Regions from separate parts of the Staphylococcus carnosus genome, predicted to be linked through region 3. Evidence: riboswitches for the same ligand, from Rfam matches in the RefSeq annotation. Region 3 holds a riboswitch; each other region holds the start of a gene.

Region 1 (5,712 bases), 670 kb from region 3:
TTGGAACCTCCCAATTCGGATAGTGCTGTTCATAATAAGTTATTTGTAGTAAAAATAACCCGATTCCAAGTGGTAAGAACATAAGCCCAATACTGACTGGATATGAAAACCCGATTTTACGGATAAGATGACCAATTATCATTTGGAATAAAACGATAATGGCTAAAAATATTCCTAGGTAGACTGTCATTTTACCATTCGCACTCCTTTAATTAAAATCAAGAATAGAAATTGAAGTACTGTCATCAAAAAGATAAAGAATACACCTCTAGAATCAAGCAAAGTCATCACATCACGGAAGATGGAAAAAGGTTGGTTGACTAAATAGACTGTGTGCAAGCGTAAAAACCGGCCCATGAATATGCCTAAACTATTTGTGAAAACCAAGATAATTACAATGAGGTAATTAAACACAGGTTTATCTGTTAAATGCAGTAGTTTCATATTGATAAGTGCATATAAATAAAGTGCAAACAAGACGCCTGACACTAAGAATGTAAAATACATCCATTCCGTTGGACGTGCACCATGATAAATATCGAAACCAAATTGATTGAGATGAATGAGATCTGTAACCATATAGAATGTATTTGGAAGTATTAATATAAAGATTACAGCGAAGACAATAAATAATGGCCATTCAAATTTTCTTTTAGGTACAAATAATGGAAGTAGTAGTACTAATTCAAAAGGTATATATGCTAAAAAGAGATTAAGTGCCATAAAATTATAGAAATGATTTAAAGGTAAAGTTAATAATAGTAATAGCACAAAGAGTATTCTAGCAATATAACGTGATTGCATAATTGATGCCTTCTTTCTTTCTTCTCTCGTAATGATAATTTTAATTTATATCAATCGTATTTTTGTTTAAATCAGTCAGACTTATTTGTTTATGTTACAGAGTTTTGAACGTGATATCAATTTAAAAGGGCAATAGCATCCTAACTAAATTGTGATATAAAAGGGATGAATTTTGTGTTTTCATTTAGGGAATAATAATAAGAATTGCAATATTGCTATAAAATGTATCTATTGAGCGTTAGGCAGTCCATGGTGTATAATGGGTAGTCATAAAAATTTAGGTGCAAATAAGCAATAAAGGAGGACATCATGAGTAAGCAATTAATCACATTATATTTTAATATATTTCTTGTTTTCTTAGGGATTGGATTAGTTGTACCTGTATTACCGGTATACTTAAAAGATCTTGGTTTAAATGGAAGTGATTTAGGAATTCTTGTTGCGGCCTTTGCATTGGCGCAGATGGTTATTTCACCATTTGGCGGTAACTTAGCAGATAAATTAGGTAAAAAATTAATTATTTGTATTGGCCTCGTTCTTTTCTCAGTTTCTGAGTTTATTTTTGCGATGAGCAGCAGTTATACTTTATTAATTATTTCAAGAATTATCGGCGGTTTCAGTGCAGGTATGGTAATGCCGGGTGTTACAGGGATGATTGCAGATATTTCTCCTGCTAAAGATAAAGCGAAAAACTTTGGATATATGTCGGCCATAATCAACTCTGGATTTATATTAGGTCCTGGACTTGGCGGATTTATGGCAGAGTTTTCACATCGCTTACCATTCTATTTCGCAGGAACTTTAGGTATTGCAGCTTTCATCTGTTCTATTTTCTTTATACATGGCGCGAAACGTCAAACAACAGATGGTTTTACTCAAATAGAGCCGCAAGAATTAGCCAAAATTAATATTAAGGCTTTTATTACGCCAGTGATCATTACTTTTGTATTAGCTTTTGGTCTTTCAGCTTTTGAAACATTATTCCCGCTTTATACAGCAGATAAAGCGCACTATACGCCTAAGGATATTTCAATTTCAATTACAGGCGGCGGTATTTTAGGTGCAGTTTTCCAAATCTTTTTATTTGATAAATTTATGAAATACTTTAAAGAGTTGACATTCATTCAATTTGCATTATTTTATTCGGCTTTAGTCTTATTCTTTTTAATTATTGCGCATAGCTATTGGTCAATAATGCTTATCAGCTTTATCGTATTTATTGGTTTTGACATGATTCGTCCAGCAGTTACCAACTATTTTTCAAATATTGCAGGAGATCGCCAAGGTTTAGCGGGTGGATTGAACTCGACTTTTACCAGTATGGGTAACTTTATTGGTCCTTTAGTTGCGGGTGTCTTGTATGATTTTGATTTTGAATTTCCGTTGTATATGTCGATTGCTGTCATGTTATTAGGAATATTTATTATATTTGTTGAGAAAACAATTAGAAGTAAAAAACAAACTCAAGAAGGTTGAATATAAGGTGTGAAACATTAAATGTTTCAGCCTTATTATCTGTTGTTATTTTTCAGAAAAATTAAAAATCTAATTGACGGTATTAATTGATAATGATAGGATAAAAATAATTCAATTAATCAAACTCTTATCCAGAGCGGCGGAGGGATGTGCCCGACGAAGCCCAGCAACCATCGTATAACGAAAAGGTGCTAATTCACATTAAGCAAAAGAAGCTTATGAAGATGAGAGAAAGTAATTAAGACTTTCTCTTTTAAAGGGGGAAGTCTTTTTTCATCGTGATGTAAGATTTGATTAATTTGGAGAACTCTTACATAGGATGGTGTCCATTGACATGAAAAAATTAATAAGCGTATTAACTTTAGTAGTCATCGCATTCGCACTTGCAGCTTGCGGTCAAAGTAAAAGTGCAGAGAATAAGAAAATTACTGTAGCAGCCTCGCCAGCGCCTCACGGTGAAGTATTAGAACATGCGAAAGAAGAAATGAAGAAAAAAGGGTACGACTTAGAAATCAAAGTCGTCAATGATTATAAAGTGCCTAATAAATTGTTGGATAAAGGCGATGTAGATGCTAACTTATTCCAGCACGTACCTTATTTAAATGCAGAGAAAAAGTCTCATGGATACAAAATTGAAGAAGTAGGCAAAGTCTTTACGACACCAATGGGCGTATATAGTAAAAAATATAAAAATATTAAAGATATCCCTGAAGGTTCTACAATTTATGTTTCAAACAACCCAGCTGAAGAAGGTCGTTTCTTATCTTTCTTTGTTAATGAAGGGTTAGTGAAAATTAAAAAAGGTGTCAAAATTGAAGATGCTAAATTTGATGACATTGTAGAAAATAAAAAGCATCTGAAATTCAATAATCAGCAAGGTGCAGAATTCTTACCTAAAACGTATAAAAGCGGAGAAGGTGCAGCTGTGATTATGAATTCCAACTATGCAATGGACAATGGTTTGAAACCTTCTAAAGATGCGATTGTGATGGAAGATAAATCATCACCATTTGCGAATATCCTTGCGGTAAAAGAAGGGCATAAAAACGATAAGAAATTCCAAGAATTAATTAAAGTTTTGCAATCTAAAGATATGAAGCACTTCATTGAGAAAAAATATGGAAAAGATGTTGTTCCATATGAAGCAAAATAACTGACAACTGGAGGTAATCAAATGACAAAATTAGGAATTATCGGGACAGGACGTGTAGGAAGCCAAGTATTAACGGATGCACAATATTTAGGAATCTTTTCAGAAATTGTCCTGATAGACACAAATGAAGACTTGGCGAAAGGTGAAGCACTTGATCATCGCCATTTGCAAGGCCTTGGGCATACACATCATGTCAATATTTATAGCGGGACGTATCAAGATTTATCAGATGCTGATATCGTAATCGTATCGGCGAGCGCACCTTCTACACCAGAGATGGCAGATCGAACGTTGTTGACACGTGCTAATAGTTTAATCGTGCATTCAGTTTTTCAAAAATTATCTGAGGTTACCCAAGAAGCGGTCGCTATTTTGATTTCAAATCCAGTAGATGCTATGACGTTGATTGCGCAAGAAGCGGGTTACCCAGCACATAAAGTCATTGGAACGGGTACTAATTTAGAATCCTCGCGTTTTCGTACTTTGATTGCAGATCATTATCAAGTTGATCCAAAAAATGTTGAAGCATTTGTATTAGGTGAACACGGTTCGCATGCAGTGCCGATTTGGAGTCGAGTGCGTATTGCTGGTATTGAGCTTCCTGAATTTGAAACATTAACAGGAAGTACACCAATTGATAAAAAAGCAGTTTCCAAACGAATCGATGAAGTCGCTTTTGAAGTATTCAAGAAGAAAGGTTGGACAAATTCAGCAATTTCCAGATCAGCTGTACAGTTGGCACAAGCCATTTTATTGGATGAACATCCTATCGAACCCGTCAGTGCTTCTGTGAATGGAGAATATGAATTGACTGGAGGAGCACTCAGCTTGTTATCTTTAATAGATAGAAACGGTATTGTAAAACGCCTGCCGATTTCTCTTAATTCTGATGAACTCCAACAACTTAAAGATGCGCATATATTCATTACAGAAGCTGTAGCACAGGCACATAAAGAGATTGAAAACATATCTTAAACAACAAACTTATAAGCTTTGTTGAAAGTTTGTAACATAACTGAATTAAAAATGAATCAAGAAATACGTACTTTACTTTAATAATGGTGAAGTACGTATTTTATTTTGAGAAAAAAGCTTAAACATCAACGATGAAAACAGTTACATAAAAAAGGAGTGTCACCTTTTCAAAAGTATCTTTTGTGTTACATTTATTACGTATATTACATTTGGTTTAAATAGCATACTACATAAAGATTTGGCATAATTTCTGTGTTAATATTGTAAACACAATGATAGAACTATGAGGGAAGTAGAATGAAAACAGTAATTTTATGGATTTATGTTGGGATTCTGACTTGTTGTCTGGTTTTTCTACTTGTCTTAGTATCTAATGAATCTGAACTTGCTAAGTTCCAAAACAGCGTATCAACATTTATGCAGGGGGAACAAGTTTCTTCAAATGATACAAAAGATAATGGAGCACCGCCGACTTATAGTGCGGTTGCTGGAAATGACATCAGTCATCAGACACAATCAGAAAGTAAGCAACATACTGAAAAACAAAATGCAGACAAGACATTTGTAATCTCACTTACATCTGTCAACTTGAAAATGAGTCACTATTTATTGGAAGACCTTACGTCACAAGGTGCCCAGGACACAAGACTTCGCTAAGTGCGAATGTTTACATAATGTCAGGCGCCTTGTTTTTTTGTCCAAAATATTACTAATGTAAGGTGAGTATCTTTTAAAGGACTTAAAATGCTATATTTGTGGTGTGAGGTGAAAGATATGAAACAAAAGAAAACGAATGCAATGCGTATACTTGAAAATGAAGGTATCAAATATGATGTCCGCACTTTTAAAATGGGAAAAGAACATATAGAAGGTCAAGAAGTAGCTGAATTGATAGGTGCTTCTCCAGAACAAGTATTTAAAACGCTGCTTTTTATTAATAATAATCACGATCCTTACGTGTTTGTTATTCCAGTTGAAGGTAACTTAAATATGAAACATGCAGCACAAGCAGTAGGAGAAAAGAAATTACATCTATTACCTCTACAAGAACTTACAAAAGTAACTGGGTATATACGAGGCGGCTGTTCGCCTGTAGGAATGAAACATTTATACCCAACTGTAATTGATGCGTCTGCTGAGCAACAGGAGACTATTTTTGTCAGTGCAGGGCACCGTGGTGTACAAATGGAAGTGAATGTAGAAGAATTGGCTAAAGTGACAAACGCTAAAATAGCGGATGTAGCCAATCATCATACTAATTGAGGAAGGTGGACAAAAGTTCATCTTCTCTTTTTTATCACAAA
Region 2 (5,712 bases), 810 kb from region 3:
TCTGGAATCAAGTCTATAGATTTGTTTGAGCGATTAGATGTCATAAACCAACGTCTCATAACATCTGCATCTGTCCATGCTTGATAAATTAATTCAGGATTGATACGCATTAATCGTTCCAAAGAAATGACTACCACATCATTTTCTATGTTATATCTTGCCACTCTGTCGTCACCTACTTTCACACTCAACATTATTTTAACGCATTTCTAATACATAAGCCAAAGTAATCAATTTGAAAAGCCTTATGAAATGCACGGTTTTACACTAATATTGCAACAAGATTACTTTAACATTTTTCTTGTGTGAAAGTAAAAATTAACTACGCCGCTTTTTTATCTTTCTTTTTGTTCAATCTTGGTAAATTGAAAATTATTGCTACTAAGCCGCTCACACCAAGTATAATTGGATATATCGAATAAGGCATCAGCATAAATGGTGAAATACCTGCAACACCAGCCGCTGCAATCACTTGTGGACTATAAGGCAATAAACCTTGGAAGCAACTGCCGAAGATATCTAAAATGCTTGCTGACTTTCTAGGATCAATGTCATATTCATCTGCGATATTTTTAGCTAATGGACCTGCCATTAAAATCGAGATTGTATTATTAGCAGTAGAAATATCTGCTGCACTGACTAAACTGGCAATTCCTATTTCAGCACCTCGGCGAGATTTCACCCGGCTTCTAACAAAATTCAACAGCCATGTGATACCGCCATAATGTTGAATCAATCCAATTAAACCGCCAATCATTAATGCGATAATCGCGATGTCTTCCATACCGATCATACCTTCAGAAGCAGCTTTTAAGAATTTAATCCAATTAAATGAGCCATCTAACAATCCGATAATACCTGAAAGTACTGTACCACCAATCAATACAATAATTACATTGATACCAATGAGTGCCAAAATCAATACTAATAAGTATGGAATTACTTTTACAAGATCAAAATCATAATTTTTTGAACTATTAATGGTTGCACTGTGCGTCAAGACACCTAAAATAATCATAGATATAATCGCACCTGGCAAAACAATACGAAAGTTCACTTTAAACTTATCGCTCATACGAGTATTTTGCGTACGTACAGCAGCAATTGTTGTATCAGAAATCATGGACAAATTATCCCCGAACATTGCACCGCCTACTACAGTAGCCATTGCAAGCGCAGATGGAATATCAGTAGCCTGACTAATTCCAAATCCTACAGGTGCAATTGCAGCAACTGTACCTACAGATGTTCCCATAGAAATAGACACAAACATACAAATGACGAACAAACCAATAATCAGCAAGTTGCCTGGAATGAGTGATAAACCAAGGTTAACCGTTGATTTCACTCCGCCCATATCCTCAGTTACCTTAGAAAAGGCACCTGCTAACACGAAGATGAGGACCATTAAAATGATATTTGAATGTCCTGCTCCCTTTGTAAAAACTTCAACTTTATCTGCAAATTTTTGTTTGCGATTCATCAGTAATGCCACAATTACAGCGATGGTAATCGCGATATTCAACGGCATTTTAGTAAAATCACCTGTAATAATGCCGACTCCTAAAAATAGACCGACAAATACAATCAAAGGAATCAGTGCCCAAGCATTACCTTTCTTTTTCTCTTCAGCCATGTTTTCTTCTACACCTCTCATTTGATAAATAAAAAGTCCTTTTTTCTCGGCTAAGAAAAAAGGACAAATATTTAATATCTTATCTCTTAGCAATTATCGCTATGGGATTTGGCACACGCATTCCATGTTGCCGAGGCTTCAAAGTGCCCTTCACTCCACCTCTCTTGATAAGCAATATTTATTTTTAAATTTTGAATCTTTTTAAACTTATCACGCAAACTGTTTTACGTCAATCGTCAAAAGTTTAACTATTTATTAATAGATTATTCAGTTGGGCGTTGAATCACAAACTCTTTCCCTAATTCCACGTAATCATTACCTGCTAAACGACCCACAGGCTGTAATGCTTTAACATCAATCTTGAATGGATCCATATAGACATCGTCATCAATATGATATTGAACTACTCGGCCGATAATTAAATCATTCCCTGATTCATCATCTCCTAATTCAATAAGACGATCTAACTTACATTCAAAACGGATACTTGCACCTTCTATCGCTGGAACATCTACTATACTAGAAGGAATTGTTTTAAAATCTGTATGCTCTAATTCATTTTCTCCTGGCGCTAGCGGTGCTGCTGTTTCATTAATACCTTCAATCATAGAGAGTTGAGAAATGTGTACAACAAACTCACCCATTGTTTCAATATTTACTGATGTATCTTTACGTTTACCATTAAGACGTCCTGTAGAAATCATAATCATCGGCGGATTACTGCTGACCACGTTAAAGAAACTAAATGGTGCTGCATTGATATTGCCTTCTTTATCTTGCGATGTAACAAATGCAATAGGACGCGGCAACACACTTCCGCTCAATAACTTATAATTATCTCTTTGAGTTAATTCATTCGGATCAAACTGTTTCATACTTGCACCTCATTCGATTTATATTAATGACTTTATCTTAGAAAAAACGATACAGAATTACCAACAAACTGTTTGTACTTCAAAACTTAATAAAGAATCATAATTTTGACTGAAATCATAAACCCCCGACTCATGTCGAGGGTTGTATATCTCAAATATTAACTTTTAATATATTTTTTCTTAGTTGATTTGTTTACCGCCTGTTACACCATACACTTGGCCAGTTGTATAACTTGATTCTCCAGAAGCTAAGAGTACATAAGTGCTGGCCAATTCAACAGGTTGTCCAGAACGACCCATCAATGAATGTTGACCGAATTCTGGTATTTTATCTTGAGGCTGTCCGCCAGAAATTTGCAATGGTGACCAGAACGGACCTGGTGCAACTGAATTAACACGAATGCCGCGTTCGATTAATTCTTTCGCAAGACTTTTAGTTAATGAGACAATTGCTGCTTTTGTTGCTGCATAGTCATGCAGTAATGGATTCGGGTCATAGCCTTGAATAGATGTCGTTGTTGTAATTGTAGCGCCTGGTTGTAAATATTCTAAAGCCTTTTGTACTGTCCAGAAAATAGGATAAACATTTGTTTCAAATGTGTTTGTAAAGTCTTCAGTTTTAAAATCTTCAAATTTTTCATGATATTGCTGATATCCTGCAACTAGAGTGACATTGTCTAATCCGCCTAGTCGATCATTTGCATATTCTACAAGTTCATAGTTAAAGTCTTCATCTGTAATATCACCTGGCAATAAGAAAACTGTGCCGCCTTTATCTTCAATGACACGTTTCACATCTTGTGCGTCATCTTCTTCTTTCGGGTGGTAATTAATAACGACTGATGCGCCCTCTCTTGCATACGCAATCGCAACAGCGCGTCCAATTGCTGAGTCGCCGCCTGTTACTAACATTTTTAATCCTTCTAAACGACCATGTCCGATATAAGATTCCTCACCGCAATCTGGTTTAGGGTCCATGTCTTTTTGAAGACCCGGCCAAGGTTGTTCTTGTTTTGGAAAATCTTTATCCGAAAATTTTTTACGTGGATCTTGAAGTGCCATTCCTATCACTCCTATTTTGGTTTGATAGTTTTCTTATACCCTGCACATTAAAATCCATTCATGCTTACATTAAAATAATTTTTGAATTAATCCTACAAGGTAGTCAGGCGCTTTTTCTAAAATACGTTCATCAGGATTATATTTAGGATGATGTAAATCATATTCACTTTCAGAACCTATAAAAGCAAAGACACCAGGTACCGTATCACTCATTGCCGAAAAATCTTCACCAATTGTTTTAGGTTCTTTCAGATGTTCCACATTAAAACCTGTATCTTTTGCTGCTTCAATCGCTTTTTGTGTCAACACTTCATCATTGATGACAGCGTTCGGCAAATGAATATACTCTAATTCAATCTCAGCATTAAATGCGCTCGCAAGCCCATCACATATATCTTGCATACGTTTTTCTGTTTTCTCTCTCGTTTCTGCATTAAAAGTGCGTACTGTTCCTTGTATGTAAGCTTGGTCAGGAATGACATTCCATGTATTGCCTGCTGAAACTTCTCCGATAGTTACAACGGCTGAATCAAATGCTGAAATATTTCGACTGACAATGGATTGGATACTTGTCATCAGTTGACCTAATATAATCATTGGATCATTGCTTTCTTCTGGTTTAGCCGCATGTCCTCCTTTACCTTGAATACGAATCGCAAAACGGTCTACGGCTGAGGTCATTGCGCCAGGTTTAATCGCAAATTCACCGATTTTTAATGTAGGATCATTATGGAATCCAGTCACTACTTTTACATCTTCCAGTACTCCTGCTTCTACCATTTGCTGCGCGCCGCTTCCGACTTCTTCAGCTGCTTGGAATAAAATACGCACACGTCCTGGCAAAGTTGCTTCTTGTGCTTTTAATTTCATTGTTGCTGCTAAGATGGTTGCCATGTGAATATCATGCCCGCACGCATGCATCACGCCTTCAGTAGTTGATTGAATGTCGAGATGCGTTTGCTCTGTTATCGGTAATGCATCAATGTCTGTGCGTAAAGCCACGATTGTGTCGCCTTGGCCTACTTCGGCTACGAGACCTGTTTGAAGCGGATAATCCACTATTTTAATATCATTGTCTTCTAAAATATGACGAATACGTTTTGTAGTTTCAAACTCTTTATATGACACTTCTGGATAACGATGAAATGTTCGTCTCCATTCTTTAACTTGATTGATGTCTGTCATCTTTACCCCATCCTTTTTTGAAAAATTTAACTATGAAATAGATTATTGAACCTGAAACAACCCCAAATGCTAAATTATTAGTAGTCAAAGTGACAATCATTGTGATTAAAATTGTTGCTGTATTTTGAACAGGCGCTTTTTTGATTGCCATCCAAGTTCTTCTATCAAACGTATTAAAAGCGATTGATATTAAAACCGTAGCTAACACTACCATCGGAATCAGGGAAATCACAGGTCCTAATACATAGATAGTAAGCAATAAGAAAAATGCAGTGACTAAGGTTGAAAATCGTGCTGTAGCCCCTATTTTGACATTAAATTTAGATTGTCCTACTAATGCACTGCCGCCAAAACCACCAAATAATCCAGAAGCAAAGTTAGCTAATCCTTGTGCCATCGATTCTTGATTTTCATTACTACTTACATTCGTTAAAACATCTAACGCTTTAGCAGTTAATAGTGATTGCAGTGTCCCAACTGTCGCCATTGTCACCCCATAACCAAGAATAACTAATAGCGCATGTGTATTAGAAAATAATGGCAGAACCTCCCATTGCAGTTTCGGAATTACCACATGGATATCTGCTAAATCATGCACATATTTCAAATGAGGATGAATCAAATGTGCAATTATGGTCAAAATAACAATCGAAATAAGTGGTGCGGGTATAAACTTAATCCACCGTGGCACAAGCCAAATAATTAAAAACGACAGTACCGCAAAAATATAAGTTGCCGTTGAAATACCGAATATGCTCGGCAGTTGAGAAGACATTAAAAGTAGTGCCAACGCATTCATAAAACCAATAACCACTGCTATAGGAATACGATCAATCAGCCAATCCACTTTAAATATTCCAAATAATATTTGTAAAATCCCCATTACCATACTGGCTGCAATTAAATACATCGGACCATGACTGGCTACAAGCGGTGCTGCTACTAAAGCTATAC
Region 3 (5,712 bases):
TCTAATACAGGATGTTCTTGCATAATGTGATAACGATAAATCCCCGTCATCTTTTCAGGAAACATTCTTTTTTGAATCCCATATCGGTAATTCAATGCAAACTGTGCGCCCCAGCAGATAAACATACGCAACTTCACATGTCTATCAGACCAATCATAGATTTTTTTCAATTCCTCTACATAATCCACTTCAGAAAAAGAAAGATGTTCAACAGGTGCCCCTGTCATAATCAAACCATCATAATAATGATCCTTAATATCATCAAATTCCTTATAATACTGCTCAGCACGTTCATTCGAAGAAGTTCGGCTTTGATGGGTAACAGGATAAATAAAATCAACATTAATCGAATGATCCGTTTGTCCAAATAATCGTAACAGCTGACTTTCAGCATCTTCTTTAACCGGCATCAAATTAACAATTAAAAGATTCAAACCCTCATTCATCCGTTTATCTGAAAAAGCAATGTGCTCTGCTTTCAATGCAGGCAGAATAGGAATTCCATTGGTAAACAGCATATTAAATCGCGTCTAATCCTTTTTCTAAGTCATTAAGGATATCATCAATATGTTCAAGTCCTACAGAAATACGAATTGTTTCAGGTGTAATACCTGCAGACAATTGTTCTTCAGGCGTTAATTGAGCATGCGTTGTAGAAGCCGGATGAATCACTAATGATTTAGCATCCCCCACATTCGCAAGCAATGAGAACAATTCTAAGGACTCGATAAATTTGATACCTGCATCATAACCGCCTTTGACACCGAAAGTGAAAATAGAACATGCACCTTTAGGTAAGTATTTTTCTTTTAAATCATAATACTCGCTTGTAGGCAAACCTGCATATTTCACCCACTCTACTTTTTCATGATTATTCAAGAACTCAGCTACTTTTTCAGCATTTTCAACATGACGTTCCATTCTTAAAGACAATGTTTCTAAACCTTGAAGTAATAAGAAAGCATTCAATGGAGATAAACAAGCCCCTGTATCACGTAATAATGTTGTTCTGATTTTAAATGCTAATGCCGCTTCACCAAATGCATCTGCAAATACTAAATCATGATAAGAAGGATCTGGTTCTGTCAATCCAGGGAATTTATCATTTTGTTTCCAATCGAAGTTGCCTCCATCTACAACCACACCGCCCATAGAAGTACCATGACCGCCAATAAACTTAGTTGCAGAGTGCACTACAATATTCGCACCATGTTCAATCGGTCTGAATAAGTACGGAGAAGCAAATGTATTATCTACGATTAACGGGATACCTGCTTCACGCGCAATTTCTGCCAACGCTTCTACATCTTCTACATTACCTTCAGGGTTGCCGATTGTTTCAATATAAATCGCTTTTGTATTGTCTTTAATCGCATTTTTTACTTCGTCCAAATTCTTGCTGTCGACAATAGAAACATCGATACCGTATTTCGGCAATGTATGGTTGAATAAAGTATACGTACCGCCATATAATGTAGAGCTCGCTACAATATGGTCTCCTGCTTCAGCAACGGTTTGTACCGCATACGTAATCGCTGCCATACCTGAAGATACTGCTACCCCTGCAGAACCGCCTTCTAATTCAGCTACACGTGTTTCAAATACTGCTACAGTCGGGTTAGTTAAACGAGAGTAGATATTACCGAGTGCATTCAAACCAAATAAATCTGCTGCGTGTTGTGTGTCGTCAAATGTGAATGATGTCGTTTGGTAAATTGGTACTGCTCTTGAATGCGAAGCCGAATCCACCTCTTGCCCTGCGTGTAATTGTAATGTCTCAAATTTAAAATCGTTTGTCATGTTCCATTTCCTCCTTATTTAACATAAAAAAATAGCCTACCTGAAAAGATAGACTTAAAGATCTCTTATCTTTCAGGTCTTCACCTGCTGGAATTAGCACCTAACTTAAATAGGTTGCCTGGTATCGTCGGGCCAGTCCCTCCACCATTCTGGATAAGTTTTATTTAATTTAATTCAGAGTATAAAACTAATCTCACCCATTGTCAACAGACTATTCTCGTTTTTCTGAAAATCAGATAATTTTTTACATTCCCTTACGCTACTTTAAAAAGTTGTTAAACAAAGTGTTTTAATCACAAAAAACCTGATTGCCTTAATCCAGACAATCAGGTTGATAATATTACTAATTTTTAGAGCGGATAACACGAAGTACTTTAATCATATTCTGTCCAAGTGAACTATGTCTTGAATACACTAAGTATCTCGGTTCCCAATGTGGTTTAAATTTTTCTTTATACTGTCTTAAGCCGCGGAAGCGGTATAAATTATTAAAGTGTTCAAAAATACGGCCTGCGATACGTTCATTCAAATATGAAAATTCAGTTTGTCCCACATTAGAAAGTGTCGCCATACCCATGTTGAAAGCTTTATAATCATGTTCTTGCCCCCATAACAGCATGTGCAAATACAAACCATCCATTAACGGTAAATCAACATCCGGCAGCCAGCGGATTAAATCCACTGAAATAGAATCATTATAATGCGTCGGCATTAAACTGCAAAAAGCGATAATTTTACCGTCTTTTTCTTTCAAAATACCGACAGGTGCTTTTGAGATATAACTTTCTGTAAATTGACCGACAGAAAAATGCATTTCATTTTTGCCATCCAACCATGCATCACTGACATGTTTAAGCTGCGCAAACAACTCTTTTGAAAACGGCGGATCAATAATTTCAAATTCGATTTCTTGATCTGCAATTTTATTTAAAGTGGCTCTGAAGCCTCTGCGTTTTTTACCTGAAGTCGTAAAAGTAGTCAAATCAATAACCGCTTCTTCACCTAATTTAAAGAACTGATTGCCGAAATCATGATATAAAGGCATGTAACGATCGCTTGCTTGATAGAAAATAATTTCATAACCCATAGTAAGCGCATAATCGTAAAGCGATTCTAATAAATGATTGAAGCGTGCTGGATTACCGATAGGATCTCCTAATACAACCAGTGTATTGGATTTATAACGATACATTACAAACGCTTCTTTTGACTCATCCATAAAGACATCTTTATCTCCGCTGTGTATCAAGTGGCTTAAATAGTTGCCGCCGAATTGCTCGATAATTTCTGAACAGCGTTCAAAATCTGGTTTTGGTCGTGCTTTAGAGTAAGCTTGTTCAAATAACCATACAATGAATGCGACGATGATAAAAATCACAATAGCAGTCATCCATAAATAATAACGTAATAAAGAGGTATCTAACTCAATTTTATATGCATCTAAGGCATTCAATACAAATTTAATAACATAGTGGTTTAAAATCAGCATCAACGCACTGACAACAAACATCGCCACAATGTGACGCATGCGCAATGGGCGTTTCAAAATTGTTGTTTTATTGAATGAGTAAACCAGTAATGCGAATAAAACAACAAGCCAAAACATCAGCAATATTGATGTATTCAGATAAAGCGTAATACCGAAAATTAAAATAATCGCAACAAGCGCAAATAAAATGGCACGTCGGCTTTGTTGGAAAATACCGCGTACATTCAGCATCAGTATTAAACAAGCGCTCGTATGAATCGTTACGATAATGTAGTAAAACATATGGTTAGGATCATATAAACCATCGTATATAATCGACACGTTATTCAATAAGAACATCAAACTCGTCAACGCGACTAAGATACCTAAAGATAATGACGGTATTTTAGAGAATACTGTTTTTTGATAAGAGAATAAAAACGATGTGACTTCTTTAGCCGGCGTGTAATAACGAGATTGTTCAATATAACGTCTTGCAGATGTCCCGAATTCAAAGATGGATAATATCATTGAAATTAACAGCGGGATAAAGTAATAGGCAAAACGATACATTAAAAGTCCTAAAAGTACTTTTTCTTCAGGTAAGCCTAAATGTTTCAGACCTACTAAAATAACAACATCAAATGCACCGAATCCACCTGGAATAAAACTGATCAGACCTGCAATCGCAGCGATGATAAAGATACCGATTACAGATGTATAAGGCACATCTAAATGTACAACACGTAAAGAGAAGTACAATACAGTACTTGCTGCAATCCATTCAACTGCTGATACTAACGTTAAATAAACACCCGTTAAACGATGGTTTTTTTGTACTGGTTTTTTCACCGTAAAAATAATAAAAACCGGTAAGAATAATGCCACGATATACATCATAATATGTACGACTTGATATTTATCTAAAAGATGCGAGGCATTAAAGATATGGGTCACTACTAGGATGGATAAAAAACTTAATCCTGTCAGCATAGATAATAAAACTAATGAAATATAGTGCATCAGTGTTTTAGTATCTTTGGTGTAATTTTTATACATTGCAAAACGCATACCTGCACCGATGAAACCGCCGAAACCGACAATAGAGTTCAGCGCATTAATAATGTAACTGATTCTGAATATCTTCCCTATTGAAATTTTCAATTTCAAGGTACGTACCATAATCAAGTCATAAAAGCTGAGCAATAAGATAGAAGCACCGCCTAATGCAAATACACCTGTCAATTCTGCTCTATTTAATTTTTCAAAAAGAATAAAGGCCTTTTTGAAATCCACATTAGAAATCTCTCTGTATAAAATCGAGGCCACAATAATGAATAACACGGTCGCAAAAACAACTTTTGCGATTGTCAGGAGACGACTTTTTAATTCTTTTGACATTTTTTCACTCAATTCTTGTTTGTTTTTTTATTAAAAGTTAATTATTTGATTTAATTGTTAACAAATAATTCTAAACTACTTAATAGCAATATACCACATTCCTAAAACTTTAAAAATTTAAAAACAGGCAATCACACCTAACAAAAGTGTCATTGCCTGTTTGAGTGCCTGTATTAACGTACTTCGTTGTTAGGGTTATCTTTCCATTCTTCGCTTGATACTTCATAAGGCTCTGAATCTTGGCCATAATAACGGTTATAACGACGTTTGAAGATATCAAAGAGGTGCATCACTAACACTTTTAAGACTGCATAACCTGGAATTGCTAAGATAACGCCGACAATACCTAATAAATTTCCAGCACATAAAAGTACGAAAATAATTGTTAGCGGGTGTACTTTTAATGTTTTACCCATGACATTAGGTGAAATAAAGTGACCTTCAAAGAATTGCACCAGTGTCCACACAATCAGTAATTTCAATAGCATAATCGGTGATGTAATCAATGCCATGACAATCGCTGGTGAAATCGCAATAGTAGGTCCTAAATAAGGCACTACACTTGTTACCGCTGCGATACATGCAAGTACTAAACTGTAATCTAATCCGATAATGGAATAACCGATGAAAAGCAGAACACCGATACACAGTGAAACAAACATTTGACCTTGAATGTAAGAACCGACTTGCAAGCTCATACTTTCAATGACTTCATGAAAGTCTTGACGGAATTTCGGCGGTACAACTTTAATTGCCGTTTCTTTAAAGTGATGACCATCTTTTAAAAAGAAGAATAATACAAATGGTGTAGTAACTAATACAACACCGACATTCACAACCGCTTCCGCAAACGACATCACTTTTGTTCCGAAGCCATCAAAATAATCTGAAACCATACCTGGTACTTTTTTCGCAAATTTATCTAATTGGTCTTGAATCTGACTATAAAAACTTGAGAATCCTGTACCTCTCGACATGCTCGTCACGCGATCAACAATATCATTGAATTTATTAACATAACGAGGCACGTGATGACTGAAAGT

Evidence for each region. A riboswitch is a leader RNA that binds a small molecule or an ion and turns the genes downstream of it on or off. The one in region 3 is predicted to bind S-adenosylmethionine.
Region 1: linked by a shared signal. The riboswitch ahead of DYE31_RS10775 (MetQ/NlpA family ABC transporter substrate-binding protein) and the one ahead of DYE31_RS07470 (O-acetylhomoserine aminocarboxypropyltransferase/cysteine synthase family protein) in region 3 are both predicted to bind S-adenosylmethionine.
Region 2: linked by a shared signal. The riboswitch ahead of DYE31_RS03235 (Na+/H+ antiporter NhaC family protein) and the one ahead of DYE31_RS07470 (O-acetylhomoserine aminocarboxypropyltransferase/cysteine synthase family protein) in region 3 are both predicted to bind S-adenosylmethionine.

What each region holds. Positions count from the first base shown of each region.
Region 1 is NZ_UHCT01000001.1:2,213,489-2,219,200, reverse strand. Features, by position in the region: gene DYE31_RS10790 (hypothetical protein) at 1-190, opposite strand, end outside; gene DYE31_RS10785 (DUF1361 domain-containing protein) at 187-804, opposite strand; gene norA (multidrug efflux MFS transporter NorA) at 1,114-2,280, shown strand; SAM riboswitch class I at 2,405-2,511, shown strand; gene DYE31_RS10775 (MetQ/NlpA family ABC transporter substrate-binding protein) at 2,615-3,433, shown strand; gene DYE31_RS10770 (lactate/malate family dehydrogenase) at 3,455-4,408, shown strand; gene DYE31_RS10765 (hypothetical protein) at 4,706-5,065, shown strand; gene ybaK (Cys-tRNA(Pro) deacylase) at 5,183-5,671, shown strand.
Region 2 is NZ_UHCT01000001.1:737,569-743,280, reverse strand. Features, by position in the region: gene DYE31_RS03240 (SRPBCC family protein) at 1-164, opposite strand, end outside; gene DYE31_RS03235 (Na+/H+ antiporter NhaC family protein) at 323-1,636, opposite strand; SAM riboswitch class I at 1,713-1,810, opposite strand; gene DYE31_RS03230 (flavin reductase family protein) at 1,900-2,511, opposite strand; gene DYE31_RS03225 (SDR family oxidoreductase) at 2,692-3,573, opposite strand; gene DYE31_RS03220 (amidohydrolase) at 3,643-4,758, opposite strand; gene DYE31_RS03215 (SulP family inorganic anion transporter) at 4,736-5,712, opposite strand, start outside.
Region 3 is NZ_UHCT01000001.1:1,543,579-1,549,290, forward strand. Features, by position in the region: gene DYE31_RS07465 (homoserine O-acetyltransferase/O-succinyltransferase family protein) at 1-518, opposite strand, end outside; gene DYE31_RS07470 (O-acetylhomoserine aminocarboxypropyltransferase/cysteine synthase family protein) at 520-1,800, opposite strand; SAM riboswitch class I at 1,863-1,960, opposite strand; gene mprF (bifunctional lysylphosphatidylglycerol flippase/synthetase MprF) at 2,144-4,669, opposite strand; gene DYE31_RS07480 (AI-2E family transporter) at 4,843-5,712, opposite strand, start outside.